Regions from separate parts of the Paenibacillus sp. genome, predicted to be linked through region 2. Evidence: riboswitches for the same ligand, from Rfam matches in the RefSeq annotation. Region 2 holds a riboswitch; each other region holds the start of a gene.
The links. Region 2 has a riboswitch for thiamine pyrophosphate ahead of tenA (thiaminase II). Riboswitches for the same ligand answer to the same signal wherever they lie in the genome.

Region 1 (7,254 bases), on a different contig from region 2:
ACCCTTCCGCGCGCAGTCGCTCGATCAGCGCCGTTCCCGCGGCCGGCTTCGCGTCCGCCTTCGTCGACGTCGGATAAATCGGTCCGATGCCGAAATAATCGGCCCCATCCGCCGCCGCCCGGCGCGCTTCCTCCATCGTATGGACCGAGACGCCGAGCAGCTTGCCGCCGATGCGCCGCCGAACGGAAGCGACGCTCTCGTCGTCCTGGCCGACGTGAACCCCGTCCGCCTCGACGGCGAGCGCCAGCTCCACGTCGTCGTTGACGAGGAACGGGACGCCCTTCGCCCGGCACAGCGCCCGCAGCCGTCCCGCGAGGCGCAGCTTCGCTTCGCCCTCGAGCGAACCGGTTCCTTTCTCCCGAAACTGGAACATCGTCACGCCGCTCTCGATCGCCTTCGCCGCCGCCTCGAACGGGTCGCCGGCGCAGTTAACGCTCCCCATCACGAAGTACAGCCGCAGCTGCGCCCGCAGCCGCTCGACGTCCGCGCTCCCGATCATCGGAGGACGCCTCCTTCGGTCCGCCGGCGCTCCCGGTCCATGTACGCCCAGTGGTTCGTCGGCCCGTGGCCGCCGCCGATGCCGAGCTCCTCCTCCACGGCCGCTTGGATGAACGCTTTCGCCGTCCGCACCGCTCCTTCCGCGTCGCTGCCTTTGGCGAGCTCCGCCGCGATCGCCGCCGCGAACGTGCAGCCGGTGCCGTGCGTCTGCGACGTCGCCGCCCGCCGGCCCGTCAGCTCGACGAACCGCTCCCCGTCGTACAGCAAATCGACGACCGCGTCCGGCTCTTCGCCGTGGCCGCCTTTGACGACGACGTGCCGCGCCCCCATCGCCGCCAGCTCGCGCGCCGCCCGTTTGCGCCCTTCCGTCGTGCGCACGTCGACCCCGGTCAGCGCCTCGGCTTCCGGGAGATTCGGCGTCACGACTTCCGCGAGCGGGAGCAGCGCGCGGCGCAGCGCGTCGATCGCTTCCTCGCGGAGCAGCGATGCGCCGCCCTTCGCGATCATGACCGGATCGACGACGACGTTCCGCCAGCCGAACCGGCGAATTTGTTCGGCGGCGGCTTCGATAATGTCGCAGTCGAACAGCATGCCCGTCTTCACGGCGTCCGTCCCCATATCTTCGCCGATCGCGCGAATTTGCGCCGCGACCGCCTCGGCGGAGAGCGGGTATACGCCGTGCACGCCGAGCGTATTTTGCGCCGTGACGGCCGTAATGGCGGACATGCCGAATACGCGCAGCTCCTGGAACGTCTTCAAATCGGCTTGAATGCCCGCGCCGCCGCCGCTGTCGGACCCCGCGATCGTTAACGCCTTGCGCATGCTCATGACAGCTTCACCTCCGTCAGCGCGCCGCGAGCCAAGACGTCCTCCGGCCCGATGCCGGCGAGCCGGTTCAGCAGCTCGATTTGGAAGCTGCCCGGCCGCGATTCCCCGGCGAGCTCCGCAGCCTGTTCCGCCGCCACGCCGTACACCGTGAGCGCCGCCGCGGCCGCTTGGACGGCGTCGGGCTCGACGGCGTGGAACGCCCCGATGACGGACGTCAGCAGACAGCCTGCCCCCGTCACCTTGGTCAGCAGCGGGTGGCCGTTGCGCACGACGAACAAGCGGCGGCCGTCGGCGACGACGTCCTCTTTCCCCGTAATGACGACCGTCGTCCGCAGCCGCTGCGCGGCCGTATGCGCGAGCGCCCGCACATCCCCGCCGCCTTCGCCGGCGTCGACGCCCTTGATCGCCCACGTTTCGCCGATGACGTTGGCCACCTCGGCCGCGTTGCCCCGGAGCAGCGAAACGCGCGCCTCGCGCATGAGGCTGCGCGCGGTGTCGGTCCGGTACGGCGTCGCGCCCGCGCCGACCGGATCGAGCACGACCGGCACGCCGGCCTCGTTCGCCGCCTCGGCGGCGATCTTCATCGCCTCCACCTCGGGCGCGGTCAGCGTGCCGATGTTCAGCACGAGCGCACCGGCGATGCGGGCCATGTCGGCGGCCTCTTCTTTCGCGTACGCCATGACGGGCGACGCGCCTAACGCCAGCAATCCGTTCGCCGTGAAATTCGTTACGACGACGTTCGTAATGTTATGCACGAGCGGGCTCGTGCCGCGCACGCGCGACAACAGCTCGGCGGCAGCTTCCAAATGCATGTTCATCCGTCCTCTCTCCCTATGCAGACAAAATAAAAAGCCGCTTTTCCGGAGAAAAGCGGCCTGATTTCGCCCGGGAACCAGCGTTCCGCGCTACGAAGTTGCGGCATCACTTCCCTCCGCCGGTACGACCCGGATCAGGTTCCAAGGGTTCGGCTCGCAGCCGTCTCAGCCTATTCGGCACCCCTAGTGATGTCTATGATTATACCATTGTTTGCCTCTGGACGGAACCTATTTCATGCAGGCGACGACGATGCCCGGGCGAATTGGCCCGGCTGCGGATACTCGGGATGACTAGAGAATCGTTCGGGTTCGAATTCTCTGGATTTGCATGGCGATATAAGCTAATTCCGTATCCAAGAATTCAACACCGTACTCCGACTTGACGAACTGCCCGGCCCTTTCCGCGCATTGATACGATTCCGGAAAATTTTCTTTCATGATCGGCACCATCTCGGGCGCCAATTCGCGAAACGGTTCAGCGGATTCTCCCTGCTGCACGGCGTACCTCAAATGGGTGACCAGCCGTTCATAGGCGATGCTGTCTTCGGCGATTTCGGTATTCAAGCAACCTTCGATGATGTCTACGATATCTCGGATCATGGCGGTAATATTTAACGTCCTCGCCATTTCTCCGGCATTGATTTTTGCCGTATGGATATGCAAAGCGATATAACCGACCTCGTCGTCGGGAATCTCGATCCCCAGCTTTTCTTGGATCAACGTTTTCGCAAACAGGCCGATTTGAAATTCTTTCGGATACAACACCTTGATTTCGTTCAACAGTGTATTTTGAATGACCATGCCGTTGGCAAGACGATCCAGGGCGAACGATAGATGATCCGTAAGCGCGATATGAATATGCTCGTTGATGACGACGCCCAGCTCCTTCTCCGCGCGGGAGATGATTTGTTCGGATACTTCGATATGCTCCTCCGGCAAGGTCGATAAGATTTCCTCCAGCTTTCGATGCTTGGACTCGTCTTTCATCACGAATACTTTTTCGATTCGGGAAGGATCGACGGGATCGTTCTTTTTCTTTTGAAAAGCGATGCCGGAGCCCATGACGATCTTTTCTTCCCCCTGATCCTTGACGACGATCGCATTGTTATTCAAGATCTTGTCGATTTTCATAGTTTCCCCCTGCGCGGAGCTTCGATCTTAAGATTTAAATCTCACCCTGAGGAGAGGCGTAATTCCCATTTCGGCATAAGCCGGGGATTCGATGTCCACCCGCGCGATCCGGTCCGGATTCGCGATCAACATCGGCGTTATCGGACTCGTCGCTTTCCGCCGAACGAGCTCAAGCGAAAAATCGATGATCGGTTGACCCGCGCCGACCCGATCCCCCATCTCCACGCAGGTGTGAAATCCCTCCCCGTCCATGTACACCGTGTCCAAACCGATGTGAATCAGGAGGTCCACCCCGCTTCCGGAACGAATCCATACGGCATGTTTCGTTCTGGAGATATGAACCACCTCTCCGTCCACCGGAGATACGACTCGTCCTTCCGACGGATCGACGGCGATCCCCCATCCTGCCATCTTCTTCGAAAAGGCAGGGTCGGGCACGTCCTCCATTCGCAAAACTTTTCCGCTTAAGGGAGAAAAAATAACTTCTTGGGGTTTGCGTTCGCGCCGGATCTTCCATATGTTAAACATACCGTCCTCCTTAAGAGGATGTACTTCCGCCTCTATTCTTCCTGAACATCGTCGAATCCCACAATCCAGGTAGCCAGAAATCCGAAGACGGCGGATACCGCGAACCCGATGAGATAATGAAGTAAGTTGGGTACCCCTAAGGGCGCTGCGATCGCAATCATCGGAATGCCGCTTAATCCGATCGAATTCGCCGCCACATGGTTCGAAACCACATAAGCGCCGCCGGCCGCCCCGCCGATCGACGCTCCGATAAACGGCGTTCTTAATCGTAAATTCATGCCGTAGATGACAGGCTCTACCACGCCTAGGAAAGCTGTAATCGAAGCGGGGATCGCGATGTTCTTCAGCTTTTGGTTTCGGGTCTTGACAAATACGGCTAGTCCAGCGCCGCCTTGGGCGACATTCGCCATCGCCCAGATCGGAAGCAATAAATTCATTCCTACTTGGGGGTCCGCGAGCAGCCCGACCTCAACCGTAAGAAAAACATGGTGCAGTCCTGTAAATACAATGGATGAATAGAGCCCTCCAAGCAAAATGCCTGCGACGACCCCGCCATGCTTGTAAATAAAATCAACGCCGTTCGTCATCCAACGACCGATCCATTCGCCCAACGGCCCAATCGCCAAAATCGACACGATCCCTGTAACAATAACGATAACAAACGGGATAAGGAGCAAATCGAAGGAGCGAGGCACCAGTCGCCGCAACCCCTTCTCCGCCTTACTCATCAGATACACGGACAAAATGGCGGGAATAACAGTCCCTTGATAGCCGATCAACGGAACTGGCATTCCGAATACATTGAGATAATCAGGCATCGGGTCGATGAGCATCCAACGGTTTAATAAGTCCGGATGCGTTAATATGCCGCCGATGACGGCGCCCAAATACGGATTGCTTCCGAATTGCTTCGCGGCGCTGAACCCGATGATGATCGGCAATATAATGAAGGCGGAGGTCGAGAAAATGTCTAGCAACCGGATCCACGCGCTTCCGTCAACCGTCCAACGAAAGGACTTGATCATTCCGCTCAATCCCATCAGCAATCCGCTCGCTACCATAACCGGAATGATGGGAATGAAAATATTGGATACCGTCTTCGTGATTTCAACGAAGGGATGAAGTTTTTCCCGTTCGGCCGCCGTCGGCTGCTCAGGTGTCTCGGTCCCCCGCGCGATCGCTTCTTCCAGCGCTTGATACACTTTGTTGACGATGCCGATTCCGAAGATGATTTGATGCTGTCCGAATCTTACATATACTCCCTGTACATGATCTAACTTTTCTATTTCTGCGATGTCGGCTTTTCCTTCGTCATGAAGGGTTAAGCGAAGCCTTGTCGTACAACAGGTCATGCTTTCAATATTTCGTCCCCCGCCCAACAACGGCAGAAGCTTATTTACAATCTTGTCCGCATCGGCCCGAATCGCGGTTTCCTCCTTTTTAAGGGGAAATACGCCCAGCGGGCTGCTGGGCGCATCATTGACATATGAGTTAGTTTCCGCAGGTTCTGTTTACTTTATCCAACCCTGCGGCAATTCCTTCTCGATCTTCGTCCGGTCTCCGTCGATGGAAAGCTTCACGGTAGGCGCGAGCGTTCCGCCCCAGTGCGCGAATTGGAATTCCGGAGATTGGTTGCCGACATCCCCGATCGCCATGCCGCCCAAATCGCCGAAATGGGCGAAACCGACGACGTTCAACTCCGGCGTAACGAGCCAGGAATAAGCCTGGTACGGGTTTTCCGGCGGGTTGGCCAGCACGAGGCCGCTCCCGTTCAGCGGCTTGTAGCCGCCGATCAGCGTATCCGAGACGAAGCCGTACAATCCTTCAGGGCCTGACAATCCAGGCGCATATTTATTGATGTGCGTGTCGGTGAACAAATAATACTTCTTATCTTTGACGACGATATGCGGTCGTTCCAACTCTTCGTTCACGCAGTTCGCTTCGAGCAGCGGAGGAAGCATCGTGACGCGGTCCACGTCTCCCGTCACTTCGGCGATGCCGATATTCCCGTTCTGATGAACGGCCTCCGGAGGCGCCGCAAACTCGGGGCTGCCGGCATGCTCGGGTTTGCAGGCGCGTTCGGTGACGACGCCGCCGGACATGCCTTCGAACAACAGGTATTCCTTGCCCGATTGCGGATCTTGGAACCACATCGGATCGCGGAACGCATAGCCGCCGCCCTCTCCCTGCTTCGCTTGCTCGTAGGTTTCGTACCATTTGCCGTCCGGTTCGAGAATGATGCGATGCTTGTCCCATTGTTCGAAACGGACGCCGTTCTGGTCGGCGACGATTTTGCCTGTGCCTAGGGCAAGCCGCTGCTCGTACGTCAGCCGTTCTTCGCCTTCCCGGCCGGTAGCGGTGTAGAAGGCGTAGATGTCGTCCCCGTCCGCCATGGCCGAACCTGCCCATTGCCGGGAACCGAGCGGCGTTCCTTTCGGGAACAAGTCGCCGCCGAACGTCCAATTTTTGCCGTTCTTCGAATAGAAATAACGAATCGTAGCGATATCATGAACTTTGCCCGGCAGAACGTCGTTCGGGGCGGATAGCGCGAACAGCACTTTCCAGCCCTTGATGCTGGCGGTGGAGCCGTCGCGGTTCATGAGCGGCCAAGTATCCCAAATATGATATCCGGGCGCCAGTTTCTCCAGCTTGTCGATTTCGAAATACGGCAGCGTGTTGTCTTGGTTCAATTCGATTCTTGACGCTTGTTCGCGGGTCCAATTCACGGTCGTTTCCGCGCCTTGCGACGTGACCGGCATCATCGCGGTGACGGAGAAGCAGACCGCCATGGCGAGCATCGTCCATGCTTTCTTGCGTTTTCGAAGAATCATATCCGTGCTCCTCTCCTGTAATTAGCGGTTTGCGCCGAACGGCGTAATTTCACCCGGCTGCATTTCTTTCACGATTTCCGTCTTGTCGCCGTCCACGTTCAGCTTCAACGTCGGCGCGAACGTACCTGCGTAATGCACTTGGCCGTTCTCGTCGCGCGGTTCGTTGATGAAGCTGATGACGGTTTCGTCCGGAAGCACCATCCAGGAATACGCTTGGTAAGGATTGTCCGACGGGTTGCCGATGACGAGACCGGAGCCGTTCAGCGGCTTGTAGTCGCTGCGGATTCCGCCTTTCCCGACAAAACCGTAGACGCCGTCCGGACCGGTCAAGCCGGATGCATACGTGAACGTATGGCTGATCGTGTACAGGTAATAATTGTCTCCGTTGACGACGACGTGCGGACGCTCCAACTGATGGTTCGTCCCGACCGACTCGAGCAGCGGCGGCAGAAGCTTCAGCTTCGTGACGTCTTGGTCGAGAACTTCCGCGATCCCGATGTTACCGCTGTACTTTTCCGCGCCTGCAGGAACGGAATGCGTCTGACGGTATTCTTCGTCGCCGATATTTTCAGGCTTCAATTGAGCTCTGTTGCTGCCGGCTTGTCCTTCGAAAATAATATATT
Region 2 (7,254 bases):
CGTCGGCGCTCTCGACGTTCTCGCTGAACGGCGCGAGCATGCCGGCCGCGGCGCCGCTCGCCTGGCCGCCGCAGCGGCCGATCTCCAGCACCGTGACCCGGTGCCCGCGCATGAGGCAGGCGAGCGCGCAGGAGAGGCCGATGACGCCGCCGCCCAGCACGAGGACGCGCCGGCTCATTCCGGCAGTCCGGCCGACGCGGGAACGGAGATAAGCTCTTCCAGCCCGCTGCTGGCGCTGGCGTATTTCTTCTTCGGGATGCGTCCGGCCTTACGGGACAAATAACCCGCTTCGATCGCAAGGCGCATCGCCTTCGCCATGCGCACCGGGTCCTTCGCCTTCGCCACAGGCGTATTCATGAGGATGCCGTCCGCGCCGAGCTCCATCGCGAGCGCGACGTCGTACGCCGAGCCGAGGCCGGCGTCGACGATGATCGGCACGCGCGCCTGCTCGGCGATCAATCCGATGTTATACGGATTCAGAATGCCGAGCCCGGTGCCGATCGGAGCGCCGCCCGGCATGACGGCGGCCGCGCCCGCTTCCTCGAGACGCTTGCACAGGATCGGGTCGTCGGACGTATACGGCAGCACCGTGAAGCCTTCCTTGACGAGCTGCTCCGTCGCTCGGAGCGTCTCGAGCGGATCCGGCAGCAGCGTGCGCGAATCGGCGCTGATTTCAACCTTGACCCAGTCGCTCAGGCCCGACGCTCGGGCAAGCCGGGCGATGCGGACCGCTTCCTCCGCCGTCCGAGCGCCCGACGTGTTCGGTAGAAACGTATAAGAGCCTTCCAAATGCTGCAGGATCGAATCGTCTTCCGCCGCATCCAAATTGACGCGCCGAATCGCGAACGTCAGCACTTCCGCTCCCGAGGCGCGGATCGCCTCCCGCTGCACGAACGGATTCGGGAACAGCCCAGTGCCGAGAAAAAAACGGGACGTCAACGCTTTTCCACCGATGATCAATGCATCTTCTGCCATCACGTTACCCTCCTCCGACGAATTGAACGAGCTCGATCCGCATCCCGTCGCGGACCGGCGCGCCGTCCCATTGCGGCTTCGTCAAAATCGCGCCGTCCGCTTCCACGATGACAGGTTTGCCTTCGAGGCCGAAGAAGCCGATCACATCGGCGATCGTCTTCGCCCGCACCGTCCGGCGTTCTCCGTTCACGATCAATGCCACTTCCGAAACTACCTCATTCCCAGCCGCAAGCTCATGTCCAGTCCCAGAGCCTTGCGCAACCTCTGTCATGTCAACGCCTCCTTGCAATCTCCGCTGCTCGGTCGATTTTCTCGAGGAACGCCCGGCACGTGCCCGCGACGTCGGCGCTGCCGACGATTTCGCTGACGGCGCAAATGCGCGTCGCCCCCGCGCGAAGCACCTCGTCGACGTTATGCAGCTTAATCCCGCCGATCGCAACGAACGGGATGCGGATTTCGGCCGCAACCTCTCGCACGTACGACGTCGTCACCGGCGCGACGACGTCCGACTTCGTCTTCGTCGGGAACACCGGGCCGACGCCGATATAATCGGCGCCATCCCGCTCCGCTTCCCGCGCTTCCTCGATCCGATGCGTCGAGATGCCGATAATCCTGCCTGGTCCGACGATCCGCCGCGCCTCGGCGATCGGCAGGTCGTCCTGCCCGAGATGAATGCCGTCGGCGTCGACTGCGAGCGCCACGTCGATATGATCGTTCACGATGAACGTCGCCCCGTACCGCCGCGTCAGCTCGCGCAGCGCCTGCGCTTTCCGCAGCACGTCCCGCTTGCTCCCCGTCTTGTCGCGCAGCTGCACGATGTCCGCGCCGCCGCGTATGGCTTCCTCCATGACGGTCAACAAGTCCCGCCCCGGATGGAACTCCTCGCCGGTGATGGCGTAAAGCCGAAAATCCCGCATCGGCGCCGCCTCCTCCCTACGCACGGACGAACGCGTCGTTCGTCGCCACAGGCCACTCTTCGACCTTGTACGCCATGTCGAAGAACATATACTCCAGCTGGCAGCTCAGCAGGAAATGCTCCCGCATGCGCGCGCGTTCCTCTTCGTTCGCCTGCTCCGCCCACGCGTCAAGCCGCGTAATGAGCTCGTTCATGCCGCTGCGGATCTCGTCGTTCGCATAGAACGAAATCCACTCGTAGAACGGATGCTCCGGTCCCGGGCGCACGGTGTCGACGATATGCTGCGCCGCGTCGATGTACGTCCACGGGCAAGGGAGCAGCACCGCGTAAATTTCCCCGAGCGTCCCTTGGTGGGCCACGGTCAGCATATGGCGCGTGTAATGCAGCGCCGTCGGCGCGAGCCGGTACCCTTGCAGATCCTCGTAGTCGACGCCCGCGACGCGGCACAAATTGTTGTGCGGGTGAATTTCGCTGTTCAGAATAAATCCGATTTTCTCATGGAACATAGCGATGTCACGACGGTCTCGGCACTTGGAGATGCCCAGTCCGTAAATTTGCATATACACGTTCAAATATTCGAAGTCCTGCTTCACGTAATGCACCAATTGCTCCTTGCCGAGCTGCCCGTTGGCGATGCCTCGCAAAAACGGGTGAGCGTAAATCGCCTGAAAAATCGGGTCCGCTTCCTGCCGCAGCTGTTCAGAAAATTTCATGATCCATTCCTCCTCGGAAAAGTTTCGGAATATCCACCAAGGGGCCGGCTCGCTCGAGAACATAAAAAAGCCGCTCCCCATGGAGCGGCTTCATCGGCATCGGTACAAAACATGCAATGCGAATGGACCTTGCTCCACTTTCCTACGCTGGTATGATCCAGATCAGGTTCGAAGGGTCCAAGGAATGTTCCTTGTCTCAGCCGCTCGGCGGCTCCCCTAGTGGTTTCCGTTATGCTATTCTTTTCCAAAGATACAACCGGCTCCGCCGACTTGTCAATACCGAATTTGAAAGCGCCGCGCCGAGGAACCGGATGCCCTCCGATGCGACGCATGCTTACCAAGCGTTCCTGATCAGCGCGGATCGGACGGAACAGATGCCGCGGACGACGGCTCTATGAAGGCTGCGTAGGGCTCGAAGGGTTCGGACCGTTCGGAGGACTCCTGATCGTTCGCCTCGGCGTAATGCAGACGAAGCCCGCGATCGATGGCAAGCGTCATCGCCAGGTAGACGGCCATAGCCGCAACGTCGATGACCGCTCCCGTCAAATACAGAGCATCGCTCGCTCCCTCCGGATTGCGCAGAAGCAGCCGGTTGATGGAGTTCCCGACGAAAACGACGATATACAGCGGAACGATCAAACCATGCACGAGCTTAGCGAAGCGGGCTGCCGCTTGCCGTCGATACAAATAACCGCCGATCTGGGAAAACGTGCTCCCGATCCCCCATAAATTCACAAGCGGAAGCATTCGAACGATCGCCCCGGCATTCGAAATCCGGTAATCCGGGTACCGCCGGCGAAGCGATCCATGAACTTGCACAAGCCAAATAAAATAAGTCGCGAGCACGACATAGTACAGCGCGGTCGCGAAAACGATGAGCGACTGATCGATGCCGAAGTAAAGGTTCATATACGTTTCGAAGTCGTAAACGTAAATCGCGGTGAAGACAGCCGTCGCCGCATTCACCGCGAAACCAACGGTCAGCAAAATGAGATGGATGCGGCCGATCGATTTCGCGGGATACGAGACTTCGTAAGGCTTGGTCATACGGTCAACTCCTATTCTCGATTTAAATAAGCGATAGCGTCGTCCAACGTCGCTACCGGAACGACCCGCAAATCCAAGCCGTATTCGCGCTGAATGCGCTGCGCCTCCGCTTCGTTACCCCACTCGCCTAACGTATCGGTATCGGCCGGAATGAAAAAGACGTCGATTCCGGCATCCGCCGCCCCTAACAACTTTTGCTTCAAAGCGCCGACGGAGCCGACGCGGCCATCGTGATCCAAAGCGCCGGTGCCCCCGATCAATCGTTCGCCTCCGCCGGAAAAGTCGATACCTTGCTCTTCTTCGTACATGCCAAGGGCGATCATCAAGCCAAGCGAATCGCCGTAATAGCCCTCTAATTGTGAAAGCAGATTGTCGATCCTCGAGGAAGCGTCCCCTCCACTCGCAATCGCATCGTTCCCGTCCTCCACGGTCAGAGCAACCGCCGCTACGGCATCGTGCACGGCAGACGTCAAAGGCTCTTCATCAAACATCTGTTCGGCGAACAACTCCTCCTCGGAACGTTCGAGAGGCGTAAACTCGAGGTGACGAATTCGGTCTCTGTGGGAGAGGTACAAGACCCAGCGTTCGAACCTGTTTTTCACGATGCCGCCTTCCACCACGCTGAAATACACGCTGCCGTCGATCCCGAGCTCCCGGACGGGAACCATGTCCCCGCGAAAGTTGAATTCCGCAGGAGCAGGCGCTGTCCCGACGACGGTCGCCCCCAGCGGGAGCAGCAGCAGCGCCAGCGTAATTATGATTTCTTTGGGTACTCGAACGCTCCATCTTCTTACTTTTTCCATCGGAAAAGTCAGCCCTTCGTCGCCGCGTCATTATACAACTTAATATATTTAATCGTTTTCGACGCAGAAGCATCAATTACCTTTTTTTCACTAAATTAAGAAGGGATTTCATCGCTTGGGTGAATCGGGATGCTTTCCCGCAAAGCTTTTCCGGTACTGGCTCGGCGTCGTGCGCATGATTTTTCTGAAGACGCGGTTGAAGTGCGGAACGCTGTCGAAGCCGGACATCTCGGCGATGTCGATGATCCGCTTGCCGCTTTCCCGCAGCAGCCGCTGCGCCGCTTTGACCCGCACGATTTGGACATATTCGGAGAACGAAAATCCTGTCGCTTTCCTGAACGTTCGGCTCAAATACGAGGGGCTGACGTAGAAGCGATTCGCCAAGTCGGCTTGAGAAATGGGCTGGGCGTAATTCGCGTTGATGTATTTGACGATGTCCTCGATCTTCTGGCTGGCCGCGCCGGGCGCCGTTTCCGCTTGGCCGGCCTGCTGTTCGCATGCGCGGACGACGGCGACGAGCAGCTGAACGAACAGCGTCTGGAGCATCAAGTCGCCGCCCGTTCCGCCCTGCGCCTTGGCGGCGAGCATGCGGACCATCGTGTCCTCGACGTCCCGCTGTGCGAGCGGGTCCAGCCGCAGCACCTTCGTCTCGGGGCGAAAGCAGGACAGCAGGAACGGGAGCTGATCTTCATATCGGCTCAAGAATGATTCGCGGAAGCTGATCAGCATGCGTTCGTGATCGGGGACGCCGGTGTCGAGCGTTTTGTGCACGTCGTATTTCGCGATCAGGACCAGGTCCCCTTTTCGAATCTTGTAGGTCACTCCCTCGATGAAATAGAAGCGTTCGCCTTCCAGTAAATAGTACATTTCGTAGGCGTCATGGAAATGGTCGACGGTCATCGAATAATGCCCCGTACGGCGGACGCGGCTGATATGCAGCAATCGGATTCCCTCCCGGGCAGATCAAGGACAAAATATGCAAAGTTTATGCAATAACGGCATGATCCGCGTAGAAATACAACTTTTCCTGTACTATTCTAGCATTAATTCCAGAGGGAGGTATACAAGATGTGGGAACGAAAGCGGTATGCGCACGTCGGTATCGGGGGCCGCGCGGGGTTCTTCTATGAGGCTGTCGTCGGCACGTATCGGGAAACGTCCGAATTAGTCGCGTTCTGCGACGTCAACCAGACGAGGATGGATTACGCCAACCGGCGTCTGCAGGAGAAATTCCCGGATTTCCGGCCCGTGCCGACGTACAAGGCGGAAGCGTTCGAGCAAATGATTCTCGAGACGAAGCCGGACGTCGTCATCGTGACGACGATCGACCGGGCGCACCACACGTATATTATTCGCGCGCTCGAGCTCGGCTGCGACGTCATTACGGAAAAGCCGATGACGATCGACGAGGAGAAGTGCCAGGACATTTTGGACGCGGTGAACCGAACCGGCCGAAACGTGCGGGTGACGTTCAATTACCGTTACTCCGCGCACGCGACGAAAATTCGCGAACTCATTCGCGACGGCGTCATCGGCGACGTGCTGCAGGTCAATTTTCAATGGCTGCTCGACACGCGTCACGGCGCCGACTATTTCCGCCGGTGGCATCGGGACAAGCGGAACAGCGGCGGGCTGCTCGTCCATAAATCGACGCATCACTTCGACCTCGTCAACTTCTGGCTCGCCACGGAGCCGAAGCGGGTGTTCGCGATGGGCGATCTGTTGTTTTACGGCAAAGAAAACGCGGAAAAGCGAGGCGTCACGAAGTTTTACCAGCGCGCCTACGGCAATCCGAACGCGCAGGACGACCCGTTCGCGCTCCACCTCGACCGCTCTCCGTCGCTGAAGGCGATGTATTTGGACGCGGAGCACGAAGACGGCTACCAGCGCGATCAGAGCGTCTTCGGGGACGGCATTTCGATCGAAGACACGATGAGCGTTCTGGTGCAGTATAAAAATAAAGCGATCCTCAACTACTCCCTTCACGCGTATTCGCCATGGGAAGGGCAAATGGTCGCGTTCAACGGCACGAAGGGCCGCATCCAGCTCCATGTCGGCGAGAAATCGTACGTGAACGCCGGCGGCAAGCAGTCGGACGAAGGCGCGGCGAAGGTGCGGCAAATTTTCGTGCAGCCGATTCAAGGCGAACCGTACGAGGTGCCGCTCGAGCATGCAGCCGGCGGCCACGGCGGCGCAGACCCGATTTTGCTCGAAGATTTGTTCGGCACGCCGCAGGACGACCCGTTCCATCGGTCGGCTTCCCATATCGACGGCGCGATGTCGATTTTGACCGGCATCGCGGGGAACATTTCGCTTAAAACCGGCCAAGCCGTCGAGATCAAGGATTTGGTTCGTTTTTATTAATTACGAAAGCCGCGAAAAACCGTCCGAGCGATGCTGCCCGGACGGTTTTTCGGTTTATTCCGCTCTGATGCGAAGCGTTCGGCCCGGCTGCATCGAGATGCGGTATGCGGCGCTTCGATTCGGCACGGCCGCGACGCTAGTTCCCGCCTCGCCCGAAACCCGATACGCGTCGAACGTTTCCGGCAGCAGCAGCGTAAACTCCGCCGCCCGTTCCGCGGTCAACTCCGCTTCGAACCGCCCTTCGCCGCGATCCCAGCGGAAGCTTACGGTTCCTTCGCAAAACCGGAAGCCCGCCGCTTCGCCTCGGCTCCATCGCTCCGGTACCGCCGGCATCAGCCGAACGACCCGGGGAGAGACGTACAGCAGCATCTCCTGTACGGCGTTCGTCACCCCGAGATTTGCGTCCAGCTGCACCGGCGCTTGCGCCTTGTTCATC
Region 3 (7,254 bases), on a different contig from region 2:
AACGATCGAGGCGTTCGAAGAGCTTCGGCAAGAAGGCGTCATCCGGTACTACGGCATCTCGTCCATCCGCCCGAACGTCGTGCGCGAATATGCGAAGCGGTCGAATATCGTCAGCGTGATGAACCAGTACAGCATCGTCGACCGGAGAGCCGAAGAGGAAATTCTTCCGCTGCTTAAGGAACGCGGCATCAGCGTAATCGCGCGCGGCCCGCTCGCCGGCGGCGCCCTCGCGGAGGCGAAACGGCCGGAGAAGCCGTACTTGGACTACAGCGCAGACGAGCTGCTCGCGCTTCGGGAAGAGCTGCGGCGCATCGCCGGAGAGGAGCGGCGCCTGTCGCATTTGGCTATCCGCTACTCGCTCGCGCATCCCGCCGTCGCGACCGCCATTCCCGGCGCCAGCTCGGTCGAACAGCTGCGCAGCAACCTAGAGGCGGCGCAAGCGCGGCCGCTCGCCCCGGAGGAGATCGAAGCGATCCGGGCCGTTAGCAAAGCAGGCCGTTACGCCCAGCATCGCTGACGTTATTTCCGGCACACCGCCACCCCGACGAAGTACCGAACGCCTTCGCGCGGCGCCGGCTCGAACGTCGGTCCCCGCTGGTAATAAAACTGCACGTCGCCGTACCGCGCGAACAGCTCCCGAAATTGTTCGGGCGTCAATTGATGCTTATGGAACGGTTCGCTCGTCGGCTGGCCGCGCCCCCTTCCGAACGGGCTCGACAGCACGAGCGTGCCGCCGGGGCGGAGCATCCGGTCCAGCTGTTCGACGAAAAAGCGGTCGTCCTCCACGTGCTCGACGGTTTCGAAGCTGAGAATCGTATCGAACGTGCCGAGCCGCTCCGGCAGCGCCGGATCCATCGCGTCGCCGCGCACGAAGGCGATTTTCTGATGATGATATTCCCGCTCCGCGTACTGAATGGCGTCCGCGTCGTTGTCGACCGCGACGATTTCCGTCACTTCCCGCTTGCGTTCCTTCGCCGTCATATGGCTGCCGTACCCGACGCCGCAGGCGATGTCCAGCACCCTGCCCTTGACGTACGGCGCCGCGAAATAATAGCGCGCGAGATGCTCGAGCAGCATCCCGTTCATCGATTTCATCAGCTTCGGAATTATGCGTTCTCCGGTATCTTCCAGCAATTCAGTTCCCCGCCATTCTCGATGCATTTCCTCCATCATACACGACGGGGAGCCGCATCCCAAAACGAGGGAGCGGCGCACAGTCTCGCAGTTATGAAAAAATGATGCCGCTAAAGACGAAAATGAGGTTCATGAACAAATGCATCGCAATGGCCGGGGCGATCCCGCCCGCGCGCAGCGCCGCGCCGCCCATGAAGAAGCCGCCGGCGGCGAACGCGAGACATACCCCGAGCGGGAAGCCCAAATCGTAATGCGAAAGACCGAACAGCAAGCTGTTGACGAGGAGCGCCCGCACGTCCCCGATCCAAGCGGCCTGCCGGCTTAACGCGACGCCCCGCCACGCGAATTCCTCGATCGCGGAATTGAGCAGCGCGAACGCCGCGCCGTATCCGATGAGCGCGGGCAGCGCGCCCGGCTCGAGTCCGCCGAGATGCCGCGCGACGAAGTAGCCGGAGCCGGCCGACGATACGGCGGCGAAAATGACGAGCGCCCGCCACGTCGGATCGATTCTGCCCCGCCAAATGAACGGGAACGCGACCGGCGCTCTGAAATCGCCGGCGCGCAGCAGCGGGAACGCTTCCCGCCGAAGCGGTGCCGCCAGCAAATAAGGCAACGCGTACGCGAGCGCGCTGAACCTCGATAAGACGACGCGCATGCCGTCCTCGACGTCCAAGGCCGCGCACGCCGCGGCGATGCCCGCCTTGGCGTAATGCGACAACGCGTAGCCGACCGCGAACAACATCAATATGCGCAGATATATCGGGAATTCGTTCTTCCTCGGCGTCGGAGAGACGCGCGTCCTTTTCGCCGCGGCAGCGTTTTCCCGCATCGTTACGCGTTCTCCCGGTCGGTTAAGAACCGCTCGACCTCCGCCAGCGTCGGCAGCGACGGAATCGCGCCCTGCTTCGTCACGGCGAGTGCGCCGACGGCGTTGGCGAATTTCGCCGCATCATGCAGCGACGCCCCTTCGGCCAGCTTCACGGCGAGGGCGCCGTTGAACGAGTCGCCCGCGGCGACCGTATCGACCGGCGTCACCGGGAAGCCTTCCACATGCTCGCACCCTTCCGCGGAGCATACGAGCGCGCCTCGTTCCGCGAGCGTCACGACGACGTGCTTCACGCCGAGATCGATCAGCGTCCGCGCAGCCCGCTGCGCCGCCTCGATTCCGTCCGCCTTCATCCCCGTCAGCAGCTCGAGCTCGGTTTCGTTCGGCGTCAGCACCGCGACGCGCGACAGCAGCTCCGCGGGCAGCGGGCGCGCCGGCGCCGGATTGAGCAGCACCGGCACGCCGTGCTTCTGTGCGATCGCCGCCGCGCGCTCGACGACGGCGAGATCGATCTCTAGCTGCATGACGAGCATGTCGGCCCCTCGGATCGCCTCTTCCAACGCGTCCGCTTCGTCCGTCGTATATCGCATGTTCGCGCCGGGCGCGATGATGATCCGATTTTGGCCGGATCGTTCGACCACGATCAACGCGATGCCCGTCGCCTCGACGTCATCCCTTCGCATGTGCGCCGTATCGACGCCGTTGTCCGCCAGCACCGCCATCCCTTCGTCGCCGAACGCGTCGCGCCCGACTTTGCCCGCCATCGCGACGACGCCGCCGAGCCGCGCGGCCGCGACCGCTTGATTGGCGCCTTTCCCGCCCGGAAATCTGCCGAAGCCGTCGCCCATCAACGTTTCGCCCGCGGCCGGCGCGCGCTCGGTGCGTACGACCAAATCCATCATGAAGCTTCCCAATACCAAAATGCCCATCCTTGCACCCCCGCCCCTAGAATGCGTACTCCGCTCACTGTCATTATAGGGGTACAACCGAGCCTATACCATATGTGTGTGACATCTTTCCTGGAAACGAACGAAGCCGCCCCGTCGTCCGGGCGGCTTCTCGTTACAGGTGACGCTTTTTTTATCCGTTGATTTTGGCCGCGATCTCAAGCATCCGTTTCACTTGATGCGCGACCGCCGGCTGGACGTCCCTCGTCATGTTGCCTTCTTGGTCGACCGTGACGCTCGTTCCGTACGGATTGCCTCCCGTCGTGAAGAGCACCGGATCGGTGTACCCCGGAGCCGCGATGATGGCGCCCCAATGATACATCGTCGTATACAGCGACAAAATCGTCGCCTCTTGTCCGCCATGGTCGTTCTGCGCCGACGTCATCGCGCTGACGACTTTGTTGATCAGCTTGCCTTGGAACCAGAGACCGCCGGTCGTGTCCAAAAACTGCTTCATCTGCGCCGGCACGTTGCCGAAACGGGTCGGCATGCTGAATAAGACGGCGTCTGCCCACTGCAGATCGTCCAGCGTGACGACCGGAACGTCTTTCGTCGCTTCGACATGGGCCTTCCAGAGCGGGTTGCCGTTGATCGCCGACTCCGGCGCCAGCTCCTGCACCTTCATGACCTTCACTTCGGCGCCGTTCGCCTTCCCGGCTTCCTCCGCCATCTTCGCAAGCTTATAGTTCGTCCCCGTCGAGCTGTAGTAAACGATCGCCAACTTTAAAGCCACTTTCATCGCTCCTGACCGAAGGTTTTGTCGAACGCATTAAGAAATATCTCCCATCGGCGGAAACTTATTCGTGCTATACTGAGCGGGAGCTTTATGAGATAACGAAACGCGCGGAGGATGAACGATGGCTCTTGCGAACGACGCGATGGAATTTACGCTGGAACCCGCCGAGCACGGCGAGTTTTCCGTTTTCTGCTCCGTATATTGGGACCCCGTGCGGTTCCGGCGCGACTGGACGACGCCGCTGACGACCGTGCCGCCCGCAGCTCCGTGCTACTGGATAATGCAAGCGGGGCGGCGCGTCGGCGGAGCCGTGATCGACGCGGGGCGGATCGGCCCCGTCTTCGCCGCGCCCCCGTCGAAGCTTGCGCCGGAGACGGTCGAGGCGCTGCTGCGATTCGCCGCGGCGCGCACGCCGCCGGGCGGCTCGATCGAAGCGCGGGGCGTGCTCGACAGCCAGCTGGAGGCGTTCGAGCGCTGCGGCTTCCGGCGCACGCAGACGAGGCGCTGCATGATGCGCCCGACCGAATCGACGTCCGCCGCGTTCCCGGACGGATGGATCGCGCGTCCTCTCGCGCGCGAAGATATCGACGAGCTTGCGGCGATGCTGCACGCGTCGTTCGCGGACGGTACCGGGGATGCCGGCCCGGATCCGGTGGAGGAATACGCGGCGTACCTCGCGGAACACTTCGGGCAGGCGGAGCGCGACGAAGCGATGCGCGGCGCGTCGGCCGTCGCCGTCGACAAGCGGACCGGCGCGATCGCCGGCGTTTGCTTGATCGGACGTGTGGAAGGCTGGCCGTTCGTCGCCTTCGCCGCCGTGCTGCCGCACTGCCGGGGCCGAGGGCTCGCGTCGGCGCTCATCCGACGGGCGATCGGCGCGCTGCACGGCTTCACGGAGCCGCTGCTGTTCGTGACGGTCGGCAACGGCGCCGAAGCGGTGTACGAGAAGCTGGGCTTTCGGCCGGCGCCGGCCGTGACGCGTTTGGCGTGGGAGCCCCGGTCTTAAAGACTCAAAGCGTCCACTCGAAGATGCACTTTTGGCGCTCGCCCCTTAGATACATATCGTTGTCCGGGGGGAGGTCGACGATGCCCGCGAGGCGCGCCCCGAGCGACTCGCACGTCTTGCGGGACGGCGCGTTGTCCGGGTTGCACGTGATGTACAGCTTCTCCATGCCGTGGGCGAGCGCGAGCGGCCGCAGCAGCCGGCACGCCTGCGCGGCGAACCGCCGTCCGCGGTACGCCGGCAGGACGGAGTAGCCGATATTGCCGCCATAATACAAGCTTTCCGAATACCCCACGCGAAGATCGATCACGCCGACTCTCTCGTACGTGCCGTGCAGCACCATGCCGTAATGATACGCCGGCACGATGCCGAGCCGCTCGTCGCCGGGCGCTTTGAAATCGATAACCAGATCGATGTCGTCGCCGGAGATTCGGTCATAATCCAAAAACGTAAACGACATGTCCGCCTTCCTCCCTCGTCCGCCTTCGCCGCAACGCCGAAGCTCGGCGCGGGCGGCGTTTTCCCTTATTGTACTACGGCTTGCGAGGCTCTAGAGGCCAAGGCTCGCCGCCGCCTCGAAAAAAAGTTATTGTCAATTGGAAACGGATGTAATACAGTAGAACCAGTTGAATAGCATGTGCGGGGGCTTGATGAAGTCAGGCTGAGATTGCGGCCGTATGCCGCTGACCGTGAATCTGATCTGGGTAATGCCAGCGTAGAGAACATTGGTGCAGCTTTTTTTGATGCGCACTTTTCGAGCCTGCCGGTATACCCGGCAGGCTTTTTCGGCGTTCCGCGTATGCTATTGGACTCATCATCTTATTTCGAAAGGGCGTTGGTGTCATGGAAAAAGGGATCGGGCAGTCGAAGCGGTTGAAGTTGACGGACATTTTGGTGACGGTCGTCATCGCGGCGGTATTCGGGGTCGTCTACAAAGTTTGGGGGCCGATGTACAACATCGTCCAGCCGCTCGGGCTGCACGCCGAACAGCTGATTTACGGCATGTGGTTCATCGCGGCGACGTTCGCGTTCGTCCTCATCCGCAAGCCGGGGGTCGCCGTCCTCGCCGAAGTGGCCGCCGCCAGCGTCGAAACGTTTTTCGGCGGCGAATGGGGCGTCACGACGCTCGTATACGGCTTGATGCAGGGTCTCGGCGCCGAGCTCGTCTTCGCGATGTTCCGCTACCGTCTCGCGAACGTCTGGGTCGTCTCGCTCGCCGCGATCGGCTCCGGCGTCGCCTCGCTGCTCGTGGATTCGTACTACGGCTATATCGAATCGCTGACGTTCTGGAACTACTGCCTGTTCATCGGCTTGCGGCTCCTCGGCAGCGTCGTGATCGCCGGCTTGTTCGCGTCGCTGCTCGCCGGCGCGCTCGAGAAAACCGGCGTCACGAGCTTGCTCCGGCCGGCGTCGCGCGCAGATTACGACGCCTTGACGTGACTTTGCCGGCGATGGATATGCACACGCTGCTTGGCGTCACCAATTTGAAGCTGAAGTATCCGGGCGACGCGCCGCTCGTGTTCGACGGACTCTCCCTTTCGTTCCGCCAAGGGGAGAAGGCGCTGCTCCTCGGCCCGAGCGGCTGCGGCAAATCGACGCTCCTGCAAGTGCTGACGGGCATCGTTCCCCATTCCGTCGAGCTGCCGATGAAATGCGACGCTGTCCATCGGCCCGAGCGCTGGGGCTACGTGTTCCAAGATCCGGACGCGCAGTTTTGCATGCCGTACGTCGACGAAGAGCTGGCGTTCGTGCTCGAAAACCGCGCGGTGCCGCGCGATGCGATGCCGGAGCTCATTCGCCGATACCTGGCGCTCGTCGGCCTTAATCTCGACGATCCGCATACGCCGATCCAGCGGCTGTCGCAGGGCATGAAGCAGCGGCTCGCGCTGGCGAGCGCGCTGGCGCTCGAGCCGGAGGCGCTGCTGCTCGACGAGCCGACCGCGCTGCTCGACCCCGAAGGAACCGAGCAGGTGTGGGAGGCGGTGCGGCGAACGGCGGCGGACAAAACCGTGCTGATCGTCGAGCATAAGATCGACGGCATTTTGGATTTTGTCGACCGGGTCGTCGTCTTCACGCCCGAAGGGCGCATTCTCGCCGACGGCGCCCCGGCCGACGTCTTCGCGGCGCATCGCGCCGCTCTGGACGAATACGGCATTTGGCATCCCGGCGCATGGGAGGCGTTCCCGCGCTTCGGGGGGGCGCGCAGCCTCGTCGAAGCCGGAGGCGCGCCGCGGCTTGCGCTGCGCGATTTCGCGGGATACCGCGCCGGCGGGCGCACGGTGATCGCCGCCCCGCTCGCGGAAGCGGCGCCGGGCGATTGGATCGCCGTCACGGGGAAGAACGGCGCGGGCAAGAGCTCGCTCCTGCTCTCGATCATGCGGTTGCTGCGCACGTCCGGAGAATGCGTCGTGGACGGCGCCTTCGGGCGCCGCCCGGAGGACGTCGCGGCGCGCGCGGCGTTCGTGTTCCAAAACCCGGAGTTCCAATTCGTCGCCGATTCGGTGGAGGACGAAATCGCTTATTCGCTCGAGCGGCCCGACCCGGCCGCCGTGGAATCGCTGCTCGCCTTCTTCGATCTAACGCCGCTGCGGCGGCGCCATCCGTACCA

Region 1: another riboswitch for thiamine pyrophosphate. It lies ahead of thiM (hydroxyethylthiazole kinase); the one in region 2 lies ahead of tenA (thiaminase II).
Region 3: another riboswitch for thiamine pyrophosphate. It lies ahead of VE009_RS16880 (ECF transporter S component); the one in region 2 lies ahead of tenA (thiaminase II).

Annotation. Positions count from the first base shown of each region.
Region 1 is NZ_DASQNA010000031.1:30,567-37,820, reverse strand. Features, by position in the region: gene thiE (thiamine phosphate synthase) at 1-499, opposite strand, end outside; gene thiD (bifunctional hydroxymethylpyrimidine kinase/phosphomethylpyrimidine kinase) at 496-1,326, opposite strand; gene thiM (hydroxyethylthiazole kinase) at 1,323-2,138, opposite strand; TPP riboswitch at 2,236-2,336, opposite strand; gene VE009_RS16850 (PRD domain-containing protein) at 2,433-3,272, opposite strand; gene VE009_RS16845 (PTS glucose transporter subunit IIA) at 3,300-3,800, opposite strand; gene VE009_RS16840 (PTS transporter subunit EIIC) at 3,833-5,224, opposite strand; gene VE009_RS16835 (glycoside hydrolase family 68 protein) at 5,312-6,631, opposite strand; gene VE009_RS16830 (glycoside hydrolase family 68 protein) at 6,653-7,254, opposite strand, start outside.
Region 2 is NZ_DASQNA010000041.1:239,596-246,849, reverse strand. Features, by position in the region: gene thiO (glycine oxidase ThiO) at 1-178, opposite strand, end outside; gene VE009_RS23340 (thiazole synthase) at 175-975, opposite strand; gene thiS (sulfur carrier protein ThiS) at 980-1,246, opposite strand; gene thiE (thiamine phosphate synthase) at 1,248-1,892, opposite strand; gene tenA (thiaminase II) at 1,909-2,604, opposite strand; TPP riboswitch at 2,727-2,832, opposite strand; gene VE009_RS23320 (hypothetical protein) at 2,956-3,651, opposite strand; gene VE009_RS23315 (S16 family serine protease) at 3,663-4,454, opposite strand; gene VE009_RS23310 (AraC family transcriptional regulator) at 4,563-5,396, opposite strand; gene VE009_RS23305 (Gfo/Idh/MocA family oxidoreductase) at 5,523-6,818, shown strand; gene VE009_RS23300 (glycosyl hydrolase family 95 catalytic domain-containing protein) at 6,873-7,254, opposite strand, start outside.
Region 3 is NZ_DASQNA010000031.1:39,118-46,371, reverse strand. Features, by position in the region: gene VE009_RS16915 (aldo/keto reductase) at 1-517, shown strand, start outside; gene VE009_RS16910 (class I SAM-dependent methyltransferase) at 520-1,161, opposite strand; gene VE009_RS16905 (CPBP family intramembrane glutamic endopeptidase) at 1,226-1,963, opposite strand; gene rbsK (ribokinase) at 1,966-2,889, opposite strand; gene wrbA (NAD(P)H:quinone oxidoreductase) at 3,041-3,640, opposite strand; gene VE009_RS16890 (GNAT family N-acetyltransferase) at 3,765-4,649, shown strand; gene VE009_RS16885 (GNAT family N-acetyltransferase) at 4,654-5,106, opposite strand; TPP riboswitch at 5,276-5,385, shown strand; gene VE009_RS16880 (ECF transporter S component) at 5,490-6,086, shown strand; gene VE009_RS16875 (ABC transporter ATP-binding protein) at 6,104-7,254, shown strand, end outside.